3 regions of the Arthrobacter saudimassiliensis genome follow, and region 2 is predicted to be linked to each of the others. Evidence: riboswitches for the same ligand, from Rfam matches in the RefSeq annotation. Region 2 holds a riboswitch; each other region holds the start of a gene.
What was found. Region 2 has a riboswitch for thiamine pyrophosphate ahead of AC5RV6_RS03385 (ECF transporter S component). Riboswitches for the same ligand answer to the same signal wherever they lie in the genome.
Positions count from the first base shown of each region.

Region 1: linked by a shared signal. The riboswitch ahead of thiM (hydroxyethylthiazole kinase) and the one ahead of AC5RV6_RS03385 (ECF transporter S component) in region 2 are both predicted to bind thiamine pyrophosphate.
Region 3: linked by a shared signal. The riboswitch ahead of thiO (glycine oxidase ThiO) and the one ahead of AC5RV6_RS03385 (ECF transporter S component) in region 2 are both predicted to bind thiamine pyrophosphate.

Region 1 is NZ_JBNHFX010000003.1:504,451-511,559, reverse strand. Features, by position in the region: gene AC5RV6_RS13585 (ABC transporter substrate-binding protein) at 1-692, opposite strand, end outside; gene AC5RV6_RS13580 (LacI family DNA-binding transcriptional regulator) at 818-1,840, shown strand; gene AC5RV6_RS13575 (multidrug effflux MFS transporter) at 1,849-3,210, opposite strand; gene AC5RV6_RS13570 (DUF5996 family protein) at 3,421-4,329, shown strand; TPP riboswitch at 4,391-4,480, shown strand; gene thiM (hydroxyethylthiazole kinase) at 4,472-5,281, shown strand; gene thiE (thiamine phosphate synthase) at 5,278-5,982, shown strand; gene AC5RV6_RS13555 (bifunctional hydroxymethylpyrimidine kinase/phosphomethylpyrimidine kinase) at 5,979-7,109, shown strand, end outside.
Region 2 is NZ_JBNHFX010000001.1:736,668-743,776, forward strand. Features, by position in the region: gene AC5RV6_RS03370 (aminodeoxychorismate lyase) at 1-87, shown strand, start outside; gene AC5RV6_RS03375 (energy-coupling factor transporter transmembrane component T family protein) at 112-870, opposite strand; gene AC5RV6_RS03380 (ABC transporter ATP-binding protein) at 867-2,402, opposite strand; gene AC5RV6_RS03385 (ECF transporter S component) at 2,395-3,090, opposite strand; TPP riboswitch at 3,142-3,273, opposite strand; gene AC5RV6_RS03390 (DUF4235 domain-containing protein) at 3,360-3,623, shown strand; gene mnhG (monovalent cation/H(+) antiporter subunit G) at 3,633-4,139, opposite strand; gene AC5RV6_RS03400 (MrpF/PhaF family protein) at 4,142-4,402, opposite strand; gene AC5RV6_RS03405 (Na+/H+ antiporter subunit E) at 4,399-4,989, opposite strand; gene AC5RV6_RS03410 (Na+/H+ antiporter subunit D) at 4,986-6,593, opposite strand; gene AC5RV6_RS03415 (Na(+)/H(+) antiporter subunit C) at 6,590-7,078, opposite strand; gene AC5RV6_RS03420 (Na+/H+ antiporter subunit A) at 7,075-7,109, opposite strand, start outside.
Region 3 is NZ_JBNHFX010000004.1:105,506-112,614, reverse strand. Features, by position in the region: gene AC5RV6_RS15275 (3-hydroxyacyl-CoA dehydrogenase) at 1-185, opposite strand, end outside; gene AC5RV6_RS15270 (glycoside hydrolase family 76 protein) at 320-1,441, shown strand; gene AC5RV6_RS15265 (class II glutamine amidotransferase) at 1,425-2,297, opposite strand; gene AC5RV6_RS15260 (NUDIX hydrolase family protein) at 2,506-3,045, shown strand; gene AC5RV6_RS15255 (DUF6707 family protein) at 3,107-3,988, shown strand; gene AC5RV6_RS15250 (LacI family DNA-binding transcriptional regulator) at 4,025-5,041, opposite strand; TPP riboswitch at 5,277-5,377, shown strand; gene thiO (glycine oxidase ThiO) at 5,372-6,658, shown strand; gene thiS (sulfur carrier protein ThiS) at 6,671-6,910, shown strand; gene AC5RV6_RS15235 (thiazole synthase) at 6,913-7,109, shown strand, end outside.

The sequences.
Region 1 (7,109 bases), on a different contig from region 2:
TCGGTGTCGCCCTCCATCGCGGCCTGGAACAGCTCCGGGCCGGCGACGCGGTCGTAGACGTACTGGAACCACATCTGGGTGGGCCATTCGTCGCCGCCGCCCAGGGAGATCGGGGTCTTGCCGGCGGCCTTGAGCTTCTCGACGGCGTCGAGCAGCTCGTCCCAGGTCTGCGGCTCCTCGATGCCGAGCTCGGCGAGGACTGCCTTGTTGTTGAACAGCATCACCGGCTGGGTGCCGCGCATGGGGATGCCGTAGGGGGTGTCGTCGACGACGGCGACGTCGAACACCGAGGGCAGGAAGTTCTCCCGCAGCCCCGGATCCTCCTCGATGAAGTCGTCCAGCGGCATCAGCAGGTCCGCGTCGACGAACGGCTTGATGCTGCCGCCGCCCCAGTTGAAGAAGATGTCCGGCGCGGCATCGGTGTCGATGACGGTCTGCAGCTTCTGCTGGTATTCGGCGCCGGGGATGGTGTCCAGCACCACCTTCACGTCGGAGGTCTCGTTGAACTGCTCGACCATGGCGTTTTCGACGTCGTTGCTCGCGTCGCCGTAGACCAGGACATGGATCTCGTTTTCCGGGCGGCTGCTGGAGTCCGTCCCGCCACCGCTGCCGCATGCGGCAAGGGTGAGGCCAAGGGCCAGCGCACTGGCCCCTGCGATCAACGGCCGGCGCCGGCTGGTGTTGTTCTTCATTGAACACCTCTCGAAAGTTTCGATATTCTTGGCGAAAGTTCCTTGGTGCGCTCCAGCATAAGGGCGGGTAATGTGACGCGCAATACTTTTGTTGCAGGCGCCAACTTTCGAAAACCGGAGGCCTCATGACCAGCCAGTCCACGGCAGGGCGGGTAACCCTCGCCGACCTCGCCGCCGAGGCGCGCGTATCGCTGTCAACGGTTTCGAAAGTGCTCAACGGCCGCTCCGACGTCTCCAGCAGCACCCGGGCCCGGGTGGAGGCGCTGCTCGATGACCACGGTTACCGGCCGCGCTCCGCCGCCCGCTCCCGCTCCACCCTGCTGGAACTGGTCTTCCATGAACTGGAGAGCGCCTGGGCGCTGGAGATCGTGCGCGGCGTGGAGAACGTGGCCAGGGAGAACGGGCTGTCGGTGGTGCTCACCGAGAGCGGCACCCGGCACGCCCCGGGCCCGGAGTGGGTGGACGGGGTGATCGCCCGCCGGCCCGCCGGCGTCGTCCTGGTCTTCTCGGACCTGGCGCAGGAAAGCCGCCGGCAGCTTGAGGCGCGGTCCATTCCGTTCGCAATCATCGATCCTGCCGGCGACCCGGCTCCGGATGTGCCGTCGGTGGGCTCGGCCAACTGGTCCGGCGGCATGATGGCCACCCGGCACCTGATTGAGCTCGGCCACCGCCGGATCGCCGCGCTTACCGGCCCGGAGGACATGATGTGCTCGCTGGCCCGGATCGACGGCTACCGGTCGGCGATGAACACCGCGGGGCTGCCGATCGATCCGGACCTGATCCGGTACGGGGACTTCCACGTCGACGGCGGTCGCCGGCACGCGCTGGAGCTGCTGGCCCTGGCCGAGAGGCCCACGGCCATCTTCGCCGGCAGCGACCTGCAGGCGCTGGGCGTGCTCGACGCCGCCCGGCAGCTGGGCATCAGCGTGCCGGGGGAGCTGTCGATCGTGGGCTACGACGACCTGCCCATGGCGCGGTGGTCCTCACCGGCGCTGACCACCGTGCACCAGCCGCTGATCGAAATGGCCGAGGAGGCCGCCCGGATGGTGATGCAGCTGCGCGACGGGGAGCACCCGAACAACCTGCGCCTGGACCTGGCCACCTCCCTGGTGGTGCGGGACAGCACCGCGCCCCCGCCCGCTGTCTGAGCGGGCGGTCAGTTCCCCGCGGCGGCCGGCGGGCGGCGCAGGCTCCGCCCGGTGCCCGGCCGACGGCGGGAGTAGGCGGAGGCGCCGAAGGCCAGGATCAGCACCATCAGGGCGGCGCAGCCGATGACGACCAGCGACAGGTCCAGGGCGGAGGAGCCCAGCAGCCCCACCAGCGGGCTGATCAGCCCGGCCAGGCCCACCTGCAGGCAGCCGATCAGGGCGGCCGCGGTGCCGGCCATGTGGCCGTAGTCGTTCAGCGCCAGGGCGCTGGCGTTGGCCATGATGAAGCCCTGCATGCCCAGCACCAGCCAGAGCACCGCGATCAGGCCGACGACGCCGCCGAGGTCCAGCGAGATGACCAGCGGCAGCAGCAGCGCCAGCCCCAGCAGCACGGGAGCGGCCGTGCGCAGGATGCGCAGCGGCGCCGCCCGCTGCACCAGCGCGGCGTTGACCTGGGCCGTCACCACCATGGCCACGCCGTTGAAGGCGAAGATGCCGGCGAACTGGGCCGGGCTGAACCCGTACTGCTCCTGGAACACGAACGGGGAGCCGACCACGTAGCTCATGATCACACCCATGCCCAGGCCCGGCAGCACGGCCAGGGACAGGAAGCGGCGGTCCCGCAGCAGCACCCGGTAACCCCGCGGCCGGGCGGCGACGGCGTCCTCGCCCGCCTCGGCGGCACGCGCGGCTTCGGCCGTCTCCGCCGCGGCGGCGGCCCGGGCGCGGCGGTGCGGCGGCAGGGTCTCGGGCATCCAGCGCCAGACAATGACCACCAGCACGACGCCGATCAGGGCCAGGGCGAGGAACACGGCACGCCACTGCCACACGGCAATCACCGCCTGCCCCAGGGTGGGCGCCAGCAGCGGCGCCAGACCGATGATGAGCATCAGGCGGGAGAGCATCCGGGCCGCGTCGGAGCCCTGGAACCGGTCCCGGATGACGGCGATCGCCACCACGCCGGCCGCGGCGTTGAAGAATCCCTGGAGTACCCGCAGCCCGATCAGGGTTTCGATGTTCGGCACCACGGAGCACAGCAGCGAGACCAGCACGTGCAGGCTGATGCCCAGCAGCAGCGGCAGCCGCCGGCCTGCGCGGTCCGAGAACGGGCCGATCACCAGCTGCCCGACGGCGGCGCCCAGCAGGGTGCCGGACAGGGTGAACTGCGCGGCCGCGGCGCTGGTGTGCAGGTCCTCCGCGACCGCCGGCAGCGCCGGCAGATACATGTCGGTGGTGACTGCCGGCAGCGCGGCCAGGGCACCGAGCATCAGCACGTATTTCAGCCCGCGGCGGCGGGAGGCAGCGGAGTCGGAAACGGAACGGGAGCTGGAATCGGCCGACGCGGCCGCAGTGGTCTTCCTAGGGCGCATAAGGACTACAGCCTAGTGGGCCGGGGCAAGCGGGGGAATGGACGTCCATTTTCCGGGAGCTGCGTGACGCCGGCCGGCGGCACAGTCTGCGGCCGGGTGCGGACGCCGGGCGTGGCCGCCGTGCGCACCCTTGTCGGCGTCGGAGCCGGCCTCCAGACTGAGGGAAGGGCTGTGGGGGCGGCGCCGGTTTCCGCGAGAGAGGCGTAGGAGATGAAGACCAGGTTCCTGAACTATCCCGACTGGCAGGCCACCGCCGATACGCTGCGGATGTTCCTGCAGATGGCGGGCAAGGTGAAGCTCGAGCGCAGCCCCCAGCGGCCCGAGTGGGCCCACGTCCGCCTGTTCCTGACCATCGACGGGATCGGCACCGGAATCATTCCGGCGCACGGGTCGAACTTCGAGATTTATTTCAACCTGCGCCGGCACCACGTCGTCGTGCAGAACAGCCACGGCCTGCGGGAGAAGATCCCGCTGGGGCAGGGCCTGAGCGTCAAGGCCTTCTACGAGCAGCTGATGGTGGCGCTGGACGACATCAACGCGCCCACCCCGATCAACGTCCGGCCGCAGGAGTTCCACGATCCGCTGGACTTCGACCAGGATGACCGGCACGCCTCCTACGACCGGGAAGCGGTGACCCTGTTCCTGGAAAACCTGCACTTCGCCTACCGCAGCATCGCCGCCTTCATGGCGCCGTGGCGGGGCAAGGTGGAGATGCCCGCCTACTGGTTCGGCACCATGGACCTCACCGGCACGCTGTTCAGCGGCCAGGCGGCGCCGTACCAGGGCAGGGGAGAGATTGCCGCCGGATCCTTCGATGAGAAAGCCTGCGAGTTCGGGTTCTGGCCGGGGGATCCGAAGTCGCCGCAGCCGTCCTTCTTCGTGCTTCCGTATCCGTTCGTCAGCGACATCGGCAGCTACGGCGGCATGTTGAAGCCGTCCGCCGCCCGGTTCCTGGCTCAGGAATGCGAGTACGTGCTTCCCCTTGAGGACGCCCTGGCCACGGCGGACCCGCAGCAGACCGTGGTGGACTTCTGCTCCAGCGCCTTCGCCATCCTGCAGCGCCAGGATCCCTGGCCGGACCTGGACTGGGCCACGGAGGCCCTGACCTACCGCCGCTGACGCGCTGCGGGCAGGGCCCGCCGGGGGTTTGCCCCTGCCTGTGCGCGGGGCTACAGTCGAGGGCAGTGACACGGGGTGCCGCAAGGCTGAGATGAGACCCGTCGAACCTGATCTAGTTAGAACTAGCGAAGGGATGTCGCGGATGAGCATTCGCCTGACTCCGGACCTGACCATTGACCTCCTCGCGCAGCTGCGCGCCGGCACGCCGCTGGTGCAGTCGCTGACCAACGCGGTGGTCACCAACTTCACCGCCAACGCCCTGCTCGCGCTCGGCGCCGCTCCGGCGATGACCGACATTCCCGGGGAGGCCGGCCCGTTTGCCCGGATCGCCTCCGGGGTGCTGATCAATCTGGGCACGCCCACCGCGGAGCAGCGCGAGGCGATGGCAGAGGCAGCGGACGCCGCCGCCGACGCCGGCACCCCCTGGGTGCTGGACCCGGTGGCCGTCGGCTCGCTGCCCGTCCGGACCCGGCTGGCCGCCGAACTGCTCGAACGCCGCCCGGCCGTGATCCGCGGCAACGCCTCCGAGATTATTGCCCTGGCCGGCCAGGGCGCCGGCGGCCGCGGCGTCGACGCCACCGACAACCCCGAGGACGCGCTGCCGGCCGCGCAGCTGCTGGCCGGCAAGTACGGCTCCGTGGTCGCGGTGTCCGGTCCGGTGGACCTGATCACCGACGGGCGGGACGTGCTCCGGATCGCCAACGGGCATCCGCTGCTGACCCGGATCACCGGCGGCGGCTGCGCCCTGGGCGCCGTCACCGCTGCATTCCTGGGCTCCGCGCCCGACGCCGACCGGCTGGCCGCCGCAGCCGCCGGCACCGCCGTCTACACCGTGGCGGCCGAAATTGCCGCCGAGCAGGCCGCCGGCCCGGGCAGCTTCGCCGTCGCGTTCCTTGACGCGCTCGCCGCCGTAGACGCCGCCGAGCTCGAGACCCGCCTGGACATTGCATGAGCACGGAGAACCTGATGGAGAACAACGCCTTGATGAGCGCTGCCAGTCCCCGCGCCCGGGCCCGCAGCACCGGCATCTACCTGGTTACCGACACCGCCCAGTGCGGGCCCCGGGGACTGGTGGACACGGTGCGCGCCGCCGTCGCCGGCGGTATCCGCACCGTCCAGGTGCGGGAAAAGGACGCCACCGCCGCCGAGTTTTACGCCCGGGTGCTGGCCGTCGCCGAGGCGGTCGGAGACCGGGCGCTGGTGCTGGTCGATGACCGGGTGGACATCTACCTCGCCGCCCGGGCCGCGGGCGCGGCCGTGCACGGCGTGCACGTGGGCCAGTCCGACCTGCCCGTGGCGGCGGTGCGGCAGCTGGTCGGCCCGGACGCCGTCGTTGGATTGACCGCGAACAAACCCGAGCACCTGACCGCGCTCGCCGCCCTGCCGGCCGGAACCGTGGACCATCTGGGCACCGGGGTCATCCGGCCCACCGCCACCAAGAAGGACCACCCCGAACCGCTGGGCATCGACGGCTTCGCCCGGTTCGCGGCCGCGGCTCCGGTGCCCTGCGTAGCGATCGGCGGGGTCACGGCCGCCGACGTCGCGCCGCTGCGCGCCGCCGGGGCGAGCGGCGTCGCGATTGTCTCCGCGGTCTGCGCGGCCGCCGATCCGCGGCAGGCCGCAGCCGACCTGGTCCGGGAGTGGAACCGATGAGCGGGTCCACCGGCCGGGCTGCCGCGGAGGCGACGGCGGGCGGCGCGGCCGGAACCACCGCCGTGCCGCGGGTGCTCAGCATCGCCGGCACCGACCCGACCGGAGGAGCCGGCATCCAGGCGGACCTGAAGTCGATTGCCGCGAACGGCGGCTACGGCATGGCCGTGGTGACCGCCCTGGTGGCGCAGAACACCCACGGCGTGCGATCCATCCACACCCCGCCCGTGTCCTTCCTGGCCGAGCAGCTCGACGCCGTCTCCGACGACGTGCACCTCGATGGGGTGAAGATCGGCATGCTTGGCGGCGCCGACGTCGCCGCCACGGTCACGGCCTGGCTTGACCGGGTGCGCCCGCCCGCCGTCGTGCTGGATCCGGTGATGGTGGCCACCAGCGGCGACCGGCTGCTCGACGCCGCCGCGGAGGACGCGGTGCGGGACCTTTTGCACCGGGTGGACCTGGTGACGCCGAACCTGCCGGAGCTGGCCGCCCTGCTCGGCACCGAAGAAGCCGGCAGCTGGACCGAAGCACTGGAACAGGCCCAAGCCCTCGCCGCCCGGCACCGGGTCCTGGTCCTGGCCAAGGGCGGGCACCTGCACGCGGACGCCGGCAGTCCGGATGCGCTGGTGTCCGCAGAGGGGTCGGTGGCGGAAGTCCGGACGCCGCGGGTGCTGACCGCGAACACGCACGGCACCGGCTGCTCGCTGTCCTCCGCCCTGGCCACCCTGTACCCGCGGCTCGGCAGCTGGGAGGCGGCCCTGCGGGCCGCCAAGGACTGGCTGCAGGAGGCGCTGCAGCACGCCGACGAGCTGCAGGTCGGCTCCGGGCACGGACCCATCCACCACTTCCACGGCGTCTGGGAGCGCGGACTGGCGCCAACGGACAGCGCCGCCCCCGTTCCTGCCGCGGCGGGCCCGCATACCGCCACACTGTGGGCGGCGACCGCTGGTATCCGGGAGCGGGTATACCGGCTGAAGTTTCTGCGCGGGCTGGCCGACGGCACCCTGCCGGAGGAGGCGTTCAGCCACTATCTGGCCCAGGACGCGCTGTACCTCGGCGGGTACGCAGCCGCGCTGGCCCGCTGCGCCGAGCTGGCCGACGACGACGGCGCCCGCCGCTTCTGGTCTGTC
Region 2 (7,109 bases):
CCGGTCACGCACATCGACGGCGAGCCGATCCGCACCTCGCAGCGGCTCACCGCCGAACTGTCCGCGCTCGTCGAAGACATCCTCTAGCCGCCCGCGGCCGGCCCGGCGGGCCTAGCTGAGGATGAAGTTGAACGTCCCCGCCGCCAGGGCCGCCGCAACCGCACCGCCGCCGAGCAGCACCCCGTAACCGGCCACCGCGGCATCGAGCGGAGCGAAGGTCGAGGTCCGGGACCAGGTGCGCGGTCCGGCGCCGAACCCCCGGGCCTCCATGGCCGCCGCCAGCCGGGAGGACCGCCGCACGGCCTGAACCAGCAGCGCCAGCGCCTGGCCCGGGAAGTCCTTCAGCCGGGCCGGGCCCGAGGAGCTGCCGGCTCCCCGTGCCCGCCGGGCCAGGCCCAGGGTGCGCCATTCCTCCACCAGCAGCCCCACCAGCCGGACGGCGGCCAGCGCACCCAGGACGAACCGTTCGGGCAGCTTCAGTTTCTGCGCCAGCGCATCGGCGAGATCGGTGGGGTCCACCGCGGTCAGCAGGAACAGGCCGGGCAGGGCAATCGCCAGGCCGCGCAGCGCGATGGCGGTGCCGGCCGCGACGGAATCCGTGGTGAACAGCAGCGGCCCGGCCTGAAGCAGCACCTCTCCGGTCTTCTCCGCGAGCAGGGCGGTGGCGTATCCGGCCAGCAGGGCCGCCGGCAGCACCGGCCAGAACCGCAGCAGGATGGCCGGGCGGATCCGCAGCAGCGGTAGCAGGGCGAGCTCGCCGGCCAGCACCACCGCCGCACTGACCCAGTCCACGGTGGCCAGCACGGCCAGGGTCACGGCCACGGCCGCGGCGAGCAGGGACAGCGGGTTGGCCCGGCGCAGCGTGTTCATGCCCCGGCCCCCCGCAGGACAGCGGCCGGCCCTCCGGCCCCCGCGGCGCTGCCCCCGCCCACCCGCAGGCGGGCGGCGTCGAGCGCGGCCAGGAAGTCGTCGTCGTGCGTCACGGCGACGACAGCGCGGCCGCCCGCGGCCTGCTCGGCGAGCAGGCGCACCAGCTGCGCCCAGGTCCGGGCGTCCTGGCCGAAGGTGGGTTCATCCAGCAGCAGCACCTGCGGCGCCGCCGCCAGCACCGTGGCCACGGAGAGGCGGCGTTTCTCGCCTCCGGAGAGGGTGAACGGGTTGACGTCCATCAGATGCCCGAGCCGCAGCCGTTCGGCCAGCTCCTCGACGGCGGAGTCCCGCTCCCGCCGGATGCGCCGCGGCCCGTAGGCCAGCTCGTCGCGCACCCTGCCGGTGAGGAACTGGTGCTCGGGTTCCTGGAAGACCGTCCCGATCCGCTGGATCAGCTGCGGCGGCTTCCACCGCCTTGGCTCCGCGGCGAGCGTCCCGCGCAGGGCCGACTCGGCGCGCAGCGACCCGGCCCAGGGCGCGGTCAGCCCCCCAAGTGCCAGCGCGAGGGTCGATTTGCCGGCGCCGTTGGGCCCGACGACGCCGAGCACGGTGCCCGCCCGCAGCTGCAGGTCCACCCCGGCCAGCACGGGTCCGGCGTGCCGGTTGCGGGCCACGGCCAGGTCCTTGGCGGTCAGCAGCGCTTCTCCCGGAGCGCCGGGGGCCGGCAGGGGCGGACCGCCGTCGGCCGTCAGCGGATCCAGGCCGGGCACCCACACACCCGCCGCGGCCAGCCGGCTGCGGATGCCCTGCCCGTTCAGCACCTGCTCGGGCGGCCCGTCGGCGAGCAGGCCGCCGTCGGCCGCAAGCACGAGCACCCGGTCCACGACCGGGGCCCAGACCGCGGTGCGGTGCTCGACCACGATCAGAGTGGCGCCGGTGCGCTCCGCGGCGCGGGCGACGGCGTCACGGACCTCCAGCACTCCAGCCGGGTCAAGGTTGGCGGTGGGCTCGTCCAGCAGCAGCAGGCCCGGCTGCATGGCCAGCACGGCCGCGAGGGCCAGGCGCTGCTTCTGGCCGCCGGAAAGGGCGGCGGTGGGATGCCCGTGCGGCAGGTGCCCCAGTCCGACGTCCTCCAGCGCCCGGGCGGTCCGGGCCGGAATCCGTGCTGCGGGCACCTGCAGGTTTTCCGCGCCGAACGCCACCTCGTCGCCCACCCGGGAGAGCACCACCTGGCTCTCCGGATCCTGCAGCACCAGCCCGGCGCGGCCGCGCGCCCGACGCGGGTCGACGCCGTCGATGCTCAGGCGCCCGGACTGCTCGCCGCCGCCGTCGCCCTCGTCGTCGGCAAGGATGCCGGCCAGCGCGTGCAGCAGCGTCGATTTGCCTGCGCCGGAAGCTCCCAGCAGCAGGACCCGCTCGCCGGCACGGATGTGCAGGTCCAGTCCGCTGACCGCGGGCCGGCGGCGCCCGGCGTGCCGCCAGCCGAACCCCTCGGCGCGGACTTCGGCCGGGGCGGCGGGCCGGTCAGGCATCGGCGCTGCGGCCGGCCGCGAACTGGGACAGGGCGCCGGTGCGTGCCAGTGCACGCATCGCCAGCCAGGAGAGCAGGCCCGCGATCACGAGTCCGGACACCGCGGCGAACAGCACGTAGAGGCCCTGCCACTGCGCGGCCCATTCGACGTTGTAGAGGATGTTCTCGCTGACGCCCAGGAAGACCCCGGCGGTCAGCCCGGCCAGCAGCGCCACCGGCAGGGTGTACCTGCGGTAGAGGAAGAGCAGGAAGATCAGTTCCGCGCCCAGGCCCTGGACGGCTCCGGAGAGCAGGACGGACAGGCCGTAGCTGGTCCCCAGGACCATGGACACGGCCGAGGCCAGGACCTCGCAGTAGATCGCGGCACCGGGCCTGCGGATGATCAGCCCGCCCAGGACGCCGGCGATCAGCCAGCCTCCGCTGTAGAGGCCGAGCAGGGGCGGGAAGGCGGCGGTCAGGGCGCCGATGCCGCCGGCGCCCAGGGACCAGGCCCAGAAGACCACGCCCACGGCCACGGAAAGCACGGACGCGGTGACGATGTCCACCACCCGCCAGCGGGCGGAGGTTCGCCAGGATGCGGCGAGCCGGGCGCCCCACCGCGGGCCGGGTGACGGCGTCGGGCGCGGGTCGGGGCTCGGGGACGATGCGGTGGGGCGGGGCTGCGGCGCGCCGCCGGAAGTGTTCTGCATGGAAATCCTCCTGGGTTGCAGGAGGGGAGGGAGAACGCCGGTACCGGCGCCGCCCCTGAGATCTCGACTCCCTTCGCCGGTACTAACCGGATCAGGTTCGAGGGTCTGCGGTGATCCGCACTCTCAGCGCCCTGTGCCGTGCCCGGTGTTCCGGTCCGCGGCGGCGCTCCCCTGTCGTGTGTTGGCGCTACCACTGTACATCCGATCGGGACGCGTGGGGCGGCTGTGTCGTAGGGTGGGGTCAAAGCCCCACAAGCGAAGGAATGCCCATGAACGTGATCCTCAAACTGCTCGGCACAGGCGTCAGCATCCTGGCCGGAATCGTCTCCGCCAAGGCCCTGGACTTCGTCTGGGAGAAGGCCACCGGGCAGGAGCCGCCGAAGGACGCCGAAGGCAGCCTCGAGGCCTCGCTGCGCTCGGCGCTCGTCTTCGCGCTGGTCTCCGGCGCCGTCAGCTCCGCGATCCGCGTGCTCACCAACCGGGGCACCCAGAAGGCCATCCAGCGCTACAAGCGCACCCCCGAGGTCGTCTGACCCGCGGACCTATCCTTCGAGCCGGCGGCGGCTGCGGCTGCCGCCGGCTCCGTCCGTTTCACGGGCGGCAGCCAGCTCCTCGGCGGACAGGTTCCCGGTCTGGTGCACGTCGTCCACCTGCGGATCGGCGTCGGCGCCCTCCTCGGCCTCCTGCGCCTCGGTGATGTAGCGCTGGGCGCGCTCGACGACGTCGTCCAGCTCGTCGATGCTCAGCAGCTCCGGCCGCAGGTGCTTGGTGCGGTAGCCGGCGCGGCCGATCATATGGGCGCTGACCGGGGCGGTCAGCAGCATGAGCAGCCAGCACAGGAACAGGACCGGCAGCAGCTTCCAGCTGGCGAACTCCACCGCCATGGCGGAGAGGAACAGCAGCAGGCCCAGCACCTGGGGCTTGGACGCCGCGTGCATGCGGCTCATCAGGTCCGGGAAGCGCATCAGGCCGATCGCGGCGGCCAGCGACATCAGGGCGCCGCCGATCATGAGCAGGCCGACGACGGCGTCGTGGAGGTTCTGGGACATTGTTACCTCCTGTCCGTGACGAAGCGGGCGACGGTGACCGAGCCGATGAAGCCGACCAGCGAGATCGAGATCAGCAGCGCCAGGTAGTCAAGGTGCCGGTTGACGATCATGTCGGTGGCCAGGCCGGCGCCGACCACCGCCAAAAGCACGTCCGCTGCGAGCACCCGGTCCAGGATGGACGGGCCCAGGATGATCCGGCCGATGGCGCCGAAGGCCGCCACCGCCAGCATCACGGCTGTGATCACGGCAAATACATTCATCATGCGCCTGCTCCCTGCTGTGCGTCGTCGAGCTGCCCGCCGGTGCGCTGTTCATCGGCCCTCAGCAGCTGCAGGTCCTCGCGGCTGCCCATGGTCCGGATCAGCCAGGCCTCGGTGCTGCGCACGTCCCGGCGGATCGCCTCCGCCTGCTCCTCGTTGGCGACGTTCAGGCAGTGCAGGTAGAGGGTGGAGGTGGAGCGGTCCACGTCCACCACCAGCGAACCGGGAATCAGCGACAGCGCGTGGCCGGTGGCGGTGGTGAGCAGGTCGGACCGGGTCCGCAGCTTGACCGCCACCACGGCGTTCCGGATCCGCGGGCCCTTCCGGATCGCCAGCCAGAACACCTCGAAGCTGGCCAGCACCAGCTTGTACAGGAAGCGGACGCCGAACCCGAACGCGTACAGCACGTTGAACCTGCCGCTGAGCTGCACCGGAGGCAGGTAGAAGATGCGCATCACCACGGCGGCGATGACCACGCCGAACGCGAGGTTGGCGAGGCTGAAGTCCTGCCAGAGCGCTCCCCAGACAAAGACCAGCCAGATCAGCAGCGGCAGTTCCTTGAAGACCGAAAGGTGGCGTTTGCGGCTCACGGCATGGCCCCCTCTCCCAGGACCGCTTCGATGTACGGGGTGCGCTCGAGCAGGTCCATCGCGGCGTTGTCGCTGAGCTCATAGAGCGGACCGGCGAAGACGGTCAGGGCGACGCCCAGGCCGACCAGGCCCAGGGTGGCGCCGACCATGCTCTTGGGCAGCAGCGTGACGGCGTCGCGCCCGGAGAACCGGCCGCTGTCGTGGTCGGTGACGTCCACCGAGCTGTTCAGGGTGCGCCCGTCCGGGCCGACCGCCAGCAGGATCGGGTCCGGGTGCACCGCATCCTCCGGGGTGCGCCAGAAGGCGCGGTTCCAGACCCGGGCCATGACCAGCAGGGTCAGCAGGCTGGTGACGGCGCCGGCGGCGACCAGCGCATAGGCCAGCGGCGTGCCCAGGTCCACGCCGGCCTGCATCAGGCCGAGCTTGCCGAGGAAACCGGAGAACGGCGGAATGCCGGCCAGGTTGATCGCCGGAATGAAGTACAGCACGGCCAGCAGCGGCGACAGCTTCGCCAGCCCGCCCAGGCGGTCCATGTTGGCCGTCCCGCCCCGGCGTTCGATCAGCCCGGTGACCAGGAACAGGCTGGTCTGCACGGTGATGTGGTGCACCACATAGAACACCGCGGAACCGATGCCGACCACGGAGGAAACCGCCAGGCCGAAGACCATGTAGCCGATGTGGCTGACCAGGGTGAACGAGAGGAGTCGCTTGATGTCCGTCTGCGCCAGCGCGCCGAGGATGCCCACCACCATCGTCAGCCCGGCAACGACCATCAGCAGCGAGTTGATCCGGTCCCCGGGGAACAGCAGCGTCTCCGTCCGCACCATGGCGTACACGCCGACCTTGGTCAGCAGGCCGGCGAACACCGCGGTCACCGGTGCCGGCGCCGTCGGGTAGGAGTCCGGCAGCCAGAACGACAGCGGGAAGACGGCGGCCTTGATGCCGAACGCGACCAGCAGCATCACGTGCAGCACCATCTGGGTGTCCGGGTCCAGCTCGCCGAGCTTGAGCGCGAGGTCGGCCATGTTGACCGTGCCGGTGGCGCCGTAGACCATCGCGATGGCGATCAGGAACAGCAGCGAGGAGACCACACTGACCACCACGTAGGTGACGCCGGCCCGGATCCGGGGGGTGGTCCCGCCGAGCGTCATCAGCACGTAGCTGGCGGTCAGCAGGATTTCGAAGCCCACGTAGAGGTTGAACAGGTCCCCGGCGAGGAAGGCGTTGGAGACGCCGGCCACCAGGATCAGGTAGGTGGGGTGGAAGATCGAGATCGGTCCGTCTTCGTCGCCGTCGGCCATGCCCTGGCCGGTGGCGTAGATCAGCACCGCCAGGCTCACCGCGGAGGAGATCACCAGCATCATCGCGGAGAACTGGTCCACCACCATGGTGATGCCGAACGGCGGCAGCCAGCCGCCGAGGTTGACGGCCTGCGCGCCGGTCTCCCAGACCGAGGCCAGCAGCAGGCACTCCAGCAGCAGGGTCAGGCTGAGCAGGCTCACGCTGACGATCCGCTGGGAGCGCTGATGGCGGATCAGCAGGAAGGTGACCGCGGCGCCGAAGATCGGCAGGACGACGGCGAGGGGGGCAAGGCTCGGACTCATCGGCGGGCCTCTCCTGTCGTGTTCGGGTTGTCGACGCGCAGCGAACCGGGCGCTTCCTCGGCCTCTTCGGGCGGGGTGAACTCGGTGGTGTCCTCGGGCACGTCGGCGTCGTCCTCGGCGTCGAAGCTGGACTGGCTGGCAACGCGGCGGTCTTCGATGTCCACCTGGACCTCGTCCTGCCGGCCCAGGATCCAGGACCGGTAGACGATGCCGAGCATGAACGCCGTCACCGAGAAGGAAATGACGATCGAGGTCAGGATGAACGCCTGCGGCAGCGGATCGTTGTAGGCCTCCGCGGGGGTGTCCGCGTTGAACAGCGGGGCCAGGCCCTCATACCCGCCGGTGGTCAGCAGCAGCACGTTGGTCGCGTTGCCCAGCATCGACAGGCCGAGCACCACCCTGGTCAGGCTGCGCTCAAGCAGCAGGTAGATGCCGGCGGCGTACAGCGTTCCCATGATCAGCAGAAGGGTGAGGTTCACGCTCATCGGGCCACCTCCCCTTCATTGACGAGCTGCG
Region 3 (7,109 bases), on a different contig from region 2:
TCGGTCACGTCGCCGGGCACGAAGTGCGCGTTGTCGCCCAGCTCGGCGGCGTAGGCCAGCCCTCCGGAGGAGGGCAGGTCCACCAGGATGACGGTCGCGCCGGCGTCGTGCAGCCTGCGGGCCGTGGCCCGGCCCAATCCTGACGCGCCGCCGGTGACAAGGGCCGATGTACCGGAAATGTCCACTGATTCCTCCTGCAGATGGTTGCCTGGACTCCGAGCCTACTGTGGTCCGCGCCACAGGCGCAGCAGCGCCGGCCGTGCCTGCTCTTCCATGACGTTCCGCCGGCCGGCCGCCGGCGGCTGGCTAGGCTGGGGCCATGGTGGATCCCGCAGCCGTACCCGATGACGATGCCGTTCCCGCTGCCCGGGCGGAGGCGGCGGCCGACGCCGTGGTGCGCACCTTCGGCGGCAGGGCGCTCGGCCTGCCGGGCACCCACCTGGCCCGGGTGCAGGCTCCCGCGCCGCCGGCCGGCGGGCTCCGGCGCCTGGCACCGGCCGGGCCCTGGCACTACTGGTGGCAGGCCCACTATCTGGAGGCGCTGCTGGACCGGGCCGAGCGGCTGCAGGCCGCGGGACGGGCCCGTGAGGCGGCCGCCGCGCTGCGGACGTCCCGGCGGCTGGCGCGCGGCATTGCCGTCCGCAACGGCCTGCGCTGGACCAACAGCTTCTACGACGACATGGCCTGGCTGGCGCTGGCCACCCACCGGCTGGGCGCGCTCGACGGCGACGCCGGGACGCCGCGGCAGCTGACCGACGCGCTGGTCTCGGCGCACACGCCGGAGCTCGGCGGCGGGCTCTGGTGGAACCGGGACCGCAACTACAAGAACACCGCGGCCACCGGTCCGGCGGCCCTGCACTTCGCCCGCCTCGGCGAGCACGGCCGGGCGCAGGAGCTGGTGGACTGGCTGCAGGGCACGCTCCAGGACCCGGAGTCCGGCCTGTTCCTGGACGGGATCCGGATGCGCGGCTCAAAGCCCACGCTGGACCGCGCGGTCTACAGCTACAACCAGGGACCGGTGCTCGGGGCGCTGCTGGAACTTGGCGGAGAGGCGAACCTTGCGGCGGCCGCCGGGCTGGTGGAGGCCGTGGCCGTACACCTGGCCGGGCCGGAGGGCGTGCTGCGCAGCCACGACGGCGGCGACGGGGGCCTCTTCACCGGCATCCTGGCACGGTACCTGGCGGCCGCTGCAGTGGATCCGAGGCTGCCGGACGGCCCGCGGGCCGCCGCCGCCGCCCTGCTCGACGCCACCGCAGACGCCCTGTGGGCAGGGCGGGGCAGCCTCGGCGGGCTCCCGGTCTTTGCCCGGCACGCCGGCCGGGACGCCGACGCGGCGTCGTCGCCGGGAACCGCCGTGGGTCTCTCCACGCAGCTGCAGGCGTGGCTGGTGTTCGAGGCCGCCGCCCGGGCGGCCGGCGGAGGAATCAGCCGGAGGTCTTGAGCGGCTGCTGCGACTGCGCGGCATGCTCATCGAGGTCCGCCAGGGTCAGAGGATGGCTCGGCTCCGCCGGCAGCGGAAAGCTGCGCTCCACTTCCAGGCCGCTGTGCACGCGGAGCACCTCGCCGGAGTCCATCAGCCGCCAGTTCGGGTTGTCGTCCATCTTTTCGGTGGCGATCACGACGGCGGGGCGCCGGTTACGGGCCAGGTCCTCGCTTTCCATGCTGATCCGGGCCGAGCGCTTGCCCTTGTGCGGTTCCTCGGCGGCCACCTGCAGCACGTACAGCGGATGGGTCGCCGGATAGCGGACAGCCCACAGTTCGCCGGCGGTGGCGATGATGAGGTTCACCGCGTAGAGGCGCAGGTTCCCGGCCACCCACGTCAGGGCCGCGGTGATCGCCGCCCCCAGGTCCCCTCCGTTGCGGCGCGCCTCCCCGGTGATCAGGGCAAACACCCGCTCCGAATCCGTCTGGCCCCGCACCAGGTCCATGACCCCCAGCTGCCGCAGCCGGTCCTCCAGCAGCCCCAGGTCCTCCACCACCCCGTTGTGGGCCAGCAGCCGGTTCTCCTGCAGGAACGGATGCGTGTTGACCAGGGTGTCTCCTCCGGTGCTGGCGTACCGGATATGCGCCACGAACGGGGTTCCCTCCAGCTCGCGGGCCTCCGCCGCGTACTGCACGTCCTCGTACGCGGCGATCGGCGCCTTGTCCACCTTGGGCCGCCCCTGGGGATCGAAGAGCCCGATGCCGAACCCGTCCGCTTCCCGGCGGCTCTGCTGCGCCAGGCTGTCCGGGGCGGTCAGCAGCCAGAACGTGGCCTTCGCCGGCGCGCCGGTGTGCATTCCAAACAGACGGCACATGGTTCCTCCTCGGGGGCCCGCCGGGACCGCAGATGGCGCCGGCACCGGGACCTGCCATCAGGCTCCCCGCTCGGCCGCGGAGGGGCAAGGGACAGCGCCCGTTCCTCCGCCGCCCCGCCCGGATCCCGTGTCCGTCCCGGGTTCAGCCACGGGCAGAAGCGCCGCGTGCCGAATGACGCCCGGCCGGGCTTTGCGGTAGAACACTGCTATGAGCGTTCGTACCCCAGACCCTTATCCCGGCTGGCTCTCGGAGGAGGATCTCCACGAAGCCCGGCAGCGGCTGCCCATGGTCTATGTGGAGGCCGTTCCGGTGCGCTGCGACCCGCTGGGGTACGTGACCGAGGTGGGCCTGCTGCTGCAGGGAACCAACGAGGGTCAGATCGTGCGCTCCTTCGTCTCGGGCCGGGTGATGTACCGTGAGACCATCCGCGCCGCCCTGCTGCGCCATCTGGAAAAGGACCTCGGGCCCATGGCGCTGCCCCAGCTGCCGCCCTGCCTGACCCCGTTCACCGTGGCCGAGTATTTCCCCGCCCCCTCACAGACCGGGCTGACCGACGAACGCCAGCACGCCGTCGCGCTGTGTTACGTGATTCCGGTGACCGGTGAGTGCAATCCGCGGCAGGACGCCCTGGAGCTGTCCTGGCTGACGCCCGAGGAGGCGCTGCGCCCCGAGGTGTACAACGAATTCTCCGGCGGCCGCGGCGACCTGCTCCGGCAGGCCCTGGCCTCCGCCGGCTGGGGTCGCTGAGCGGCGTCGTTACCGCACCTTTATATACTGGGGGAACCGTCCGAGGGAGAAGGAACCAGCAATGCCAGAGAACCAGCCGGAGACGTATGCCTTCCGGGTGAACGCGGAACACCTCCGCCCGGGCCAGGCCCTGGTTCTCGCCGACGGCAGCGCCGCCCCGGTCGAGTCGCTGAGCGTCGAAACGGATGACTTCGGCGTGCCCGCCCTCGCGGTGGCCCTGCTTGAGGACAACCGGACCGTGCGGATGGCGTACGGCTCCACCGTGCGGGTCCAGGCGCCGGCTCCGGAGGGGCCGCCGTCGGCCGCCGTCCGTTCGGTGCCCACTGAGGAGGAAAGCTTCACCGCCGTCCTCGACGCCGCCGCCCGGGCCCACCCCGACGAACCCGCCGTCCGCGAGATCACCGCCCGGCTGGGCCGCGGCTTCAACGTGAAGTCCGGCAGCCAGCTGCAGGACGTCCGGGACCTGGCGCACCTGCTGTACGTGGACCTGGCCGACGCCCGGCACGCCCTGCAGGTCAGCACCCTGCTCACCGGGCTGCCCTTCGACGGCAACTTCGGCCGCTGGCACTGGATCCAGGGCACCCTGGCCCTCGCCTCGCACATCACCCGCGAGCAGGGCGACCCGGAGGCCTCGGCGGCCTTCGCCCGGGCGGTGCGGGCCGCGGACGACTCCGAAACCGATCCGCTGAAGGCCAAGCTCGCCGCCGAACTGCTGCAGCGCCAGCTCAACCAGCCGAACCTGTACGACCGCGAGATCCACCGCGCCGCCGAGGCCGGAGACCAGGCCGCCGAACGGGAATGGCGGGTGCTGCGCCTGGACACCCTGCTCTATCTGCGCGCCCACGGCGGCTCGCAGACCCTCTCCGCCGGTGAGCTGGAGCGGCGCATCGACGCCGAGCTCGCCGCGGTCCGGGCCCTCGGCCGCGACGGCCAGCCCGCCTAGCCCTGCCCGCCCCGGTTCCCCTGCGGTTCCCTGCTGCTAGCGCGGCGGCCGGGTCGAATCACGCACCACCAGCTCCGGCTGGAAACTGACGTGCCGGTGGTGGTGGTCCTCGGCCAGCTCATCTTCCAGCAGTTCGACGGCGGTGCGCCCGATCAGCCGCGCCGGCTGGCGGATGGAGGACAGCGGAACAATGGCTGAGGGCGCGAAATCAATGTCGTCGTAGCCGATCAGGGCGATGTCCTGCGGCACCCGGATACGGTGGCCGAACACGAAGGCCTGCAGCAGTCCGATGGCGAGCAGGTCGTTCGCCGCGAAAACCGCATCGGGGCGTTCGGCCGCCGGCCTGCCCAGCAGTGCCTCGCCGACGCGGCGGCCCTCCAGCACGGTCAGGGACTCGGTATCCACCACGTCCAGCGACGCCCCGGGAACGGCGTCGACGGCGGCCCGGGCTCCCGCTTCACGGTCCGCCACCTGGTGCAGGGACGTCGGGCCGCCCACAAACGTGACCCGCCGCGCTCCGCCCTCGAGCAGGTGGGTGACCGCCATCCGGCCGCCCTCGACGTCGTCAACGGCCAGGGAACAGTACTGGGAGGCCGGCGCCTGTTCATCCACCAGCACCACCGGGGTACCGCGGGAGCGCAGCCGGTCGATCCGCCGCCGTTCCGGTGACTGGGGGGTGATCAGCACGCCGCGCACGCGCTGTTCCTCGAACAGGTCCAGGTAGACCTGTTCCCGGCTGCGGGACAGCCCCGAATTGCCCACGATCACGGCCTGCCCGTGCGCGTCCGCGGCCGCTTCGGCACCGCGGGCGATCTCGTTGTAGAACGGGTTCCCGGTGTCCTGCACCACCAGCCCGATGGTGCGCGAGCGGCCCGCCTTCAGCTGCCGGGCGACGTCGTTGCGGACATACCCGAGGTCCTCGATGGCCTTCTGCACCCGGCGGCGCCGGTCTTCGGAGACCATCTCGGGCCGGTTGATCACGTTGGAGACCGTGCCGATCGAGACCCGGGCTTCCCTGGCGACGTCCTTGATGCTCACCGGGAATCTCTCCATGCAGTGCCTTCACTTTCACATCGGTCGTGGTGCGTCATGCGGGCTGGCTTCGGCCCGGACCGCCGCGGCCGTCCAGGGTGCAGGGGTCCATTCTAATGAGCCCCGTCCCACGTGGGGGCGGAAATGCCCTCCGATGACGGCGGGCAGCCGGGCGGCCCGACGGGCGGTCCGCCGGTGCCGGGCAGCCGAACGCCGTCAGGGGCGCATGTATGCTGGGCCACACGCTGAGAAGGATCAGCGGTTCTGCGGGAGCCCTCCGGGGCTGAGAGGGCTTAAGCGCCGACCGCCGCACCTGATGCGGGTTATGCCGCCGTAGGAAAGGACCCTCCGATGCACCCTGCCCTCCCCGCTCCCGGCGGCCCCGCCGCGCCTGACAACTACGCCCCCGACCGCTCCGTGTCGGTGGACGTCGCGGTGGCCGGCGCGGGCGTGATCGGCCTCGCCGTCGCGTGGCGGCTCCGGTTGGCAGGATTCCGGGTGGCGCTGGTGGATCCCGCCCCCGCCATGGGGGCCTCCCGGGCCGCGGCCGGTATGCTGGCCCCAGCCAGCGAGGTCCAGTATCAGCAGGAGGCCCTGTTCCCGCTGATGCGCGCCGCCGCCGGGGAGTATCCGGAGTTCGCTGCGTCCGTGGAACGGGCATCGGGGCTGCCGTCCGGCTACCGGGCTACCGAGACCCTGGCCTGCGCAGCCGACGCCGCCGACCGGCGCGCCCTGGAGGACCTGCGCCGCCTGCAGGAGGCGCACGGAATGGCGGTGGAACCGCTTCCGCTGCGGGCCGCCCGCCGGATGGAGCCGGCGCTCAGCCCAGGGCTGGCCGGCGTCTTCCGGATTCCGAGCGACCACCAGGTGGATCCCCGGATGCTGGCCGCCGCGCTCCTGGGCGCCCTCGGCTGCCGGGACGCTGGCACCTGGGGAACACCGGGTGCCGACGACGGCGGGCCGGCGCTGGTTCTCCGGGACCGCGCCGAGGCGCTGCACCGCACCGCCGACGGTGCCGTGGCCGGACTGGTCCTGGCCGGCGGCACCACCGTGCGCGCCGGCTGGACCGTGCTGGCCACCGGAGCAGGCCCGGAACCGGCCAACCTTCCGCCCGGGCTCAGCCTGCCGCCGGTGCGGCCGGTGTTCGGGGACATCCTGCGGGCGCGGGTGCGGCCCGGGGCTCCTCCCCTGCTCGAGCGGACCGTGCGCGGCCTGGTCCACGGCGTTCCCGTCTACCTTGTGCCGCGGGCTGACGGTTCCCTGGTCATCGGCGCCACCTCCCGCGAGGACAACCGCCCTGGGGTGGACGTCGGCGGGGTCTTCGCCCTGCTGCGTGATGCCCGGGCGCTGGTGCCTGCGGTGGACGATCTGGAGCTGGTGGAGACCATGGCCCGGGCCCGGCCCGGCACCCCCGACGATCTGCCCTGTCTGGGCATTCCCCGCACCGACGACGGCCGCCCGGTTGCCGGGCTGGTGCTGGCCACCGGCTTCTTCCGGCACGGCGTGCTGCTGGCGCCGCTTGCCGCCCGGCTCACGGCCGGCCTGATCGCCGGCACGTCCGGGGCCGATCCTGCGGACGCCGCGTATCTGGCCGCAGCTGCCCCGGACCGTTTCCGCTCCGTCCCGACGCACCTCTGAAAGGAACCATCCATGCCGGCCATTACCTTCAACGGCGCCGCCCGCGCCGTGCCCGAGGACACCACGGTGTCCCAGCTCGTCGCCGCCGCGCTCGGCCGCGCCCTCGACCCGGCAGGCCAGCCGGCCGACGGCGGCCGGCTGGGCGTCGCGGTGGCGGTGGACGCCGTCGTCCTGCCGCGCAGCCTCTGGCACACCACACCGGTGGCGGACGGGCAGAGCATCGAACTCGTGACCGCCGTGCAGGGAGGCTGATCATGGACACCTTCACCGATCCGCTGGTCATTGACGGGGTGGCCCTGGGCTCCCGGCTGATCATGGGCACCGGCGGGCTCAGCTCGCTGCACACGCTGGAACAGGCGCTGCTGGCCTCGGGCACCGCGCTGACCACGGTGGCCCTGCGTCGGTACGCCCCGGCGTCGGGCAGCTCGCTGTTCGAGGTGCTGGAGCGCAA